DNA from 2 places in the Flavobacterium aquidurense genome. Region 2 is predicted to be linked to the other one. Evidence: riboswitches for the same ligand, from Rfam matches in the RefSeq annotation. Region 2 holds a riboswitch; the other holds the start of a gene.

Region 1 (3,426 bases), on a different contig from region 2:
ATTGCTGCACGAGACAAAAAATGCCGAGCTTATCGCAATCGTTAAAAACAGTTTATTAAATCTTTTCATGATATTTAAAAATTAAGGTTAATGTATAAAGTGTAATTTGTTCCCGGCATTTGTCTGCTTATGACAGGCTGGTAATTCTCGTTCCAGATATTGAATATTTGAAAACCAATTTTGTAACTGTTCTTTTTGCCAAAGTCATAATCAGCTCCAATATTACCAACGTTATAATCTTTTACTCTCGTAGCAGGATTATTAAAAGGAGTGCTGTAAACATCGCCATTATAGAGATATTGAAAATAGGAGGAAACTTTTTTCCAGTTGTACGAAACAGCTCCTGTTAGTTTGTGATACGGAACATAAATCAATTGCTTATAAACCAATTCACCACTTATTAATTGTTTGCTTTCGGAAACCGTATAGGCATAAGTTCCGTTAAGTGTAAAATTATGGTTGTCTATTTTGGTTCTCCATTCTAAAAGGACTTCAGCGCCATACGCTCTCACCTTTTTTGTGTTTTCAGGTGACCAATTGTCTCCGCCTCCTTGTGATGGCACCCAACGCAATAAGTCTTTGATCGAATTGTAGTAAGCTGTTACGGATAATGAAAAGTTTTTTGTGAAAAACTCATTACCAATCTCAGCCTGATAAGATGTTTCAGGTTTTAAGTCAGGATTACCGCTCCCTTCCCAAAATAAGTCATTATAAGTTGGCATTCTGAAATTTTTTGAAGCATTAAATTTTATGCGGTAAAAATCTGTAAACAAATATCTTGTTCCTAAAGAAAAAAGAAAAGGATTGCCATAATTATCGGTTATTTCCTGACGAATACTACCATTATAATCCCATTTATCGGTTACTAGATGGCTTAATAATAAACTTGCAGAACCAATTTCCCTTTTTACATTATTGATGCTCGAGCCATATCCTTTATTACGATTATAGTCAACGATAGCATTAAGTTTAATTTTGTTATTGACATCAAAGGCCAGATCATATTTTATAATCGAGGTTTCGACTTTTCCATAAGTAAATAACTCTGAATTAATGTCAGAGAAATATTTGTACGATTCACCAATATGTGCCAATTTTACTTTAGAAGTAAAACGATCAGATTTATTTTCCCATTCTAAAAGGTTTCGGGTATTAAAATCGTCGTATTTTGTTTTGGATGCTGTAGGAGTCGTTAAAGAAAAATGACGTTCTGAATCATAAAACTGACTGTATACTTTTATTACATTTCGGGAATCGATTTTATATCCAAAAGTGGTATTCATACTCGTGTTATAGTATTCTCCGTTACTGTTTCTCTGGTCGCTATTTCCGGGATATTTAAAATCATTCTCTGAACTATTTCGCGAAAAACTAACCTGAAGACTATATTTGTCTGATGAAACCATAGTGCGATAATTGGCATTGTAAGTATCATAACTGCCGGCACTGAAAAAAAGATGATTAGAGAAATCTTTTTTAAATTCTAAATCATTGTTGAGATGTATGCTTCCGCCTATGGCACTGCTGCCGTATAAAACACTTCCGCCTCCGGCTTTTACAGCGATTGAATTAAAATCTCTTGTTCCGATGGTGTTGAAATCTGTCTGACCTAAAAATTGTGAATTAATATTGATACCATTCCAGATAACTGCGGTTTGTGCTGCAGTAGTTCCTCTAAAAGAAGGACCGGAGGTCATACCAAGACCATTTTCCTTAAAATAAATAACAGTATTGTAATTTAAAAGAGAGGTTAAAGAAGATTGATTTTTATTGATGATCGAATCATTTAACACCTGAACCGATTGTGAATTGGAGTATTTCTTAAGATTGGTATCAGAAACTATAACTTCTTTCAGTTTATTAATAGAATCAGTTTGCGCCGAAATCATCTGGCACATCAACAATAAACAAATAGCAAAAAGTTTTTTTAAAGTCATAATTTCTACACTCTTTTTCCCGAGAGCTCGATATTGGTTACAAAGGCAGGTCTCCTGGCTTGCGTTTTGTTGTTTACCTTCCCATTCGCCGGAGCGAGCAGTGGTTTTGGAGTTAACAACAAACATTCGTTTAAGAACAAAGCATACAGTTGCGGGTACAGCTCAAGATTTTCTAATTATTACTTGATTCCCTTTTAATGTGTTTAAAAAAATAAACACAACCTTAATTTCGTGCAAAGATAAAGTTAAAATTGTCGATTTTTCAAATTTGTTTATGTTTTAAAAACAAATTCTAATCAAAAAGACACTTATACTTCAATTTTGATGACCTGTCCAAAATCTACTTTATTGTTAAAAGCATCTTTTAGCGGCAATGCACTATAATGGCATAAGATACTTCTGACTACACCGGCATGTGCTACAATAACGATAGGTGTCGTTATTTCTTTTGAGATTTGAGATAAAAAATCAACAACTCTATTGTGGAGTTCCGTAAAGGATTCCCCGTTTTTAGCATTAATAGTTACAAAATCTTCCATCCAGGGATTTAGTTCTTCAGGCGGAATATCATTCCAGTTTTTCAGTTCCCAATCACCAAAATTCATTTCTATTAATCGTGCATCTTTTTCGAATGCAATTACTTTAATGTTTTCCTGAATGTATTCGGACAAAATCAAACAACGTTTCAGGGGACTCGAAAAGACTACAGCTTCTGACGGTAATTGCAAGAGAATATTTTCGAAAACAGCTTCAAAAGGTGCTGCGATATCAACATCTGATTGTCCGTAGCAAACTCCTTTTTTGCAAATTGTTTCAGTGTGGCGAACTAGATAAATTTCCATATCAAAAGAATACTTAAATAATAAACGACTTCACAAACTTGTTGTGTTGCCCCAAGACAATCTCCCGTGTAACCGTCGATCCATTTCTGGAAATAACGGGCTAAAAAATAACGCATTATAAATACCGGAATTAGTGCCAAAAGAAATTGATATTGAAAATAAGACAAAAACAATAACGGAATTAATCCAAAGAAAAATGAGCCCAATATCTCTTTCCAGGTGTGATTTTTAGCGATAGGCTTACTTTTACTGGAAGCGTCATCCCGCGAATATTCATGAGTGAAAATAATCGAAATAGCAGCCAAACGACTCAAGGCATGAGCAGAAACAAATAAAAGAAAAACCTGAAAAAGAACAAGAGAATTATCTGATTTAAAAAGCGAAACAGATTCAGAAAGTAATTTGAATTTTAATAAAAAAAGTAAAACCAAACCAATAGCTCCATAAGCACCAATAGCACTATCTTTCATAATGATCAGAATTTTTTCTTTGGTCCAGCCTCCGCCAAAACCATCACAAACATCTGCAAAACCATCTTCGTGAAAAGCTCCAGTAGTAAGTACAGAAATAATTAAGGCAAAAATTACCGCAGTTTCTACAGAAAGAAAAAGAGAAGAAAGGTAAAAAGCCAGAAAAGAAATGCTGCC
Region 2 (3,426 bases):
GAATCGTTTTTTCCATTTTATGTCCGGCACCTTCTATTTCGTACCATTCATCGTCCGGAAGCCCGTTTTTGTTTTTATCATAAGACACCATGATTACCCCCGCTTCACTACTGCCGCCACGCATAGTACTATTAGGGTTAGGATTGGCTTCTGCCCAAAACGCATTACCCAATACCCTGAAATCGCGTTTTTCCTTAACATTTACAATAGTATGGTCGAAGCCAAAAACAACATAACCACCAAAAGCACCAAGAGAAATCAGGTCTCCGTTTTTCTTGGCCAGGTAAGTATTCGTTCTTGTCAAAACCCTCTCGGCCGTATCTCCATCATTGGCTGCCGGCAAATCGTTTATAAATTGTCCCGGAGCAGGTTTAAATTCAAAAACTTTAGCGATAAAAGTTTTAAGTTCTTTTGCTTCTTTGCTTACTGTAATGACAATCTTCTGGTTCTGGATTGCTCCTTTGTCATTTATAGTAACTGTCAGATTATAAGTTCCGACTTCTGTAGCTGCAAACAAGGCTTCTTTTGTGGTTGTATTGACCAATGAATAATTCTGGGTTGGTGCATTGGTTACCGTCCAGCTGTAAGCAGCATCTGCGCCGGCTACAATATTGGGACTCACGGCAAGTATGGTAAATCTTGCTACATTATAAGGGAGATCCTGACCGGCTATTGGAGGATTACTCACATCGTCACTTCCGCCATTATCTGAACAATTGGTAAGCATAATTGCTGCAGCCAAAAGGATCGTCGATCTAAAATAGGGTAAGGCTCTTTTATACATATATTTATTGTTTTAATTTTTAATTATAAAAAGAATAGTTATTAAACTATTTGTTGAGGTAACTTTTATTTTATAACTGTCTATATGAAGAGTACAACAGATAAAAATATTCAATTGAATCCCGTAATGGCGGAATATAAATTGCTCCGACTTTGAAGTTTGTCGGAATTTTTGAATAAGGATTTTTAGGAATTGGGATTGCGAAATGAGCTTTAATATGCTCGTTTAAACTTTGAGATAATTTTCCGGACAAGCTTTTTATTACAGCGAAATGCCAACGAAGTTTTAATTGTAGTGTATCGAATTTTAAAACCCGCAAAAAAGCCTCAGACTTCCCTGATTGAACAAAGGAAGCGGTTATTACAAAATGAAATAAAAGTTTTTTTCCGGTAGTATACATCACTCATTTAATTAAATAAACTCCGTGATATAACAATCAAAAGCAATAAGAGAGAATCCCGTTATAAAATAACAGGTCAATTTCTTGTTGTTCAACTTTATTCCACGAAAGTCTTAAACTATGTGATTCTGGCAGGTCTCCTGACTTGTTCCATCTTTAAACAACCTTCTCATCCGCCGCAGCGAACAATGGCATGAGTAACGTTTAAAGACTTATATAGAACTTACAGTAGCGGGTCTGTTCAGGATTTGCACCTGATTCCCTTTTAACTGTTTTTTCTTAAGAAAAAACAGACCAAAATCTGAGGGTAAATATATAATTATCTTTATAGAAATCCACTACTTTTTATCATTAAATTAGATTTATCACAATTTTTATAAAAAATGTAATGGTTAAACTTCTAAAAAATTGATTAAAATATCATTTTCGTAAGAAATAACCATTTCGTGTTTTTAATGTTGATTTTAAAGACTTTCCCTGAACCGAAGCCTTTCTGTATCATCAAAATACAAGCTTTATTTTAAGTTAAGAATGTGTATCTTTACTATCAAAAATCCTACAATACGTATCGTGTTGCTACTGTGCAGTATCAAATGCAACGGCAAAAAAATCGCAAATTTGTTCTTATCCATATCTGTAAATACCCCGAAATATTTCTTTAATACAACGAATTGAATCATTTGGTTTTAAGGAAAGCAACAATAATCTCTCAATAGCAGTTATAGATTGAATTAACATCACTTAAAAACTATTACATATGGCATTTGATTATATACCGATAGAAAGAGTTGAAAAACTAACTAAAAAGGAGTTTATAGACAATTATTACAAACCGCAGAAACCTGTTGTAATTACAAATCAAATAGAAGACTGGCCCGCTTTTACCAAATGGGATTTTAATTTTATCAGGGAAGTTGCAGGTGACAAAATGGTGCCTTTGTATGACAGCCGTAAAACCGATTATACTAAAAAAGTCAATGAACCTGACTTTACAATGACAATGTCAGAATACATCGATATTCTTGAAAAAGGTCCGACTGATCTCCGTATATTTTTATACAATCTTATGAAAGAGGTTCCTGTAATGAAGTCTGATATGCAGTGGCCGCGCCTGGGACTTCGATTACTTAAAAATTTGCCTCTTGTTTTTTTTGGCGGTCAGGATGCAAAAGTATTCATGCATTATGATATTGATTTTCCTAATATTTTTCATGTACATTTTGAAGGTAAAAAGCAATGTGTTTTGGTCGATCCTAAAGAAACAAAATACATGTATCGCCTGCCCTATTCCTGGTTGTGCAATGAGGACATTGATTTTGATAACCCTGATTTTGAACGATTTCCGGCACTTCGAAAAGTAAAGCCCTACATTACCCAGCTCAACCACGGAGAAATGCTGTATATGCCGGAAGGCTGGTGGCATTATATGAAATATCTTTCGCCGGGTTTCTCCCTGAGCCTGAGATCCCTTGCAGGAAGGCCTTTGAACTTGTGGAAAGGTTTTGCGAACGTTGCCATCATCCGTTATTATGATAACTGGATGCGCAAAAGAAAAGGTCAGGAATGGCTGGATTACAAAGATGCCGAATCTATTCGCAGGACTAATGCCGCTTTAGAAGCAGCAGAATAAACAATAGATAGAAAAAAAACATAAAAAACTCCAAAATCTATTGACTCTGGAGCTTTAAAAATACTATCGGTTTTAACTAAAGATTTTAAACCAATCTGATTCCCAGACTTCTGTAACTATCCAGTTTGCTGTCATCACTTGGCAGATCTGTAATAAGTGTATTAACCTCTTCAAGATCACATACTTTGAAGGGTTCTGTATTGTTTATTTTTTCAATATTTCCCAATGCAATTGTCTGTTTCGCATTGTTTAACATCATTCGTTTTATTTCTGCTTCATCATTAAAGGTCGATGTTATCCCAAATTTACTTTGTATGGCGCAGGCACCTAAAAAATAAATATCGGCAATATAATTCTTTACGTCTTCACAGGTTTTAGCGCCTAAATTGGTTTCTGTATGCCTGTTGTAAATACCTCCTAAAATAATAATTTCAATGTCTTTGAATTTTGAAAGAATCGGTATAAGGGCTACATTATTCGTTACAATCCTGAAATTCGAATTCAGCGGAAGATGAGCAGCAATTGCACATACAGTTGTGCCGCCATCCATAAACACGGTTTGTCCGTTTTTAATAAATTGTTGGGCTTTTAAGGCAATTGTCTGTTTACCGT

What was found. A riboswitch is a leader RNA that binds a small molecule or an ion and turns the genes downstream of it on or off. The one in region 2 is predicted to bind cobalamin.
Region 1: another riboswitch for cobalamin. It lies ahead of B0A67_RS12865 (TonB-dependent receptor plug domain-containing protein); the one in region 2 lies ahead of B0A67_RS01405 (hypothetical protein).

The regions. Positions count from the first base shown of each region.
Region 1 is NZ_MUGR01000024.1:116,606-120,031, forward strand. It holds gene B0A67_RS12860 (YncE family protein) at 1-69, opposite strand, end outside; gene B0A67_RS12865 (TonB-dependent receptor plug domain-containing protein) at 75-1,937, opposite strand; cobalamin riboswitch at 1,965-2,178, opposite strand; gene cobC (alpha-ribazole phosphatase) at 2,246-2,779, opposite strand; gene B0A67_RS12875 (adenosylcobinamide-GDP ribazoletransferase) at 2,764-3,426, opposite strand, start outside.
Region 2 is NZ_MUGR01000002.1:44,153-47,578, forward strand. It holds gene B0A67_RS01400 (hypothetical protein) at 1-784, opposite strand, end outside; gene B0A67_RS01405 (hypothetical protein) at 855-1,184, opposite strand; cobalamin riboswitch at 1,298-1,498, opposite strand; gene B0A67_RS01410 (cupin-like domain-containing protein) at 1,942-2,814, shown strand; gene B0A67_RS01415 (DeoR/GlpR family DNA-binding transcription regulator) at 2,900-3,426, opposite strand, start outside.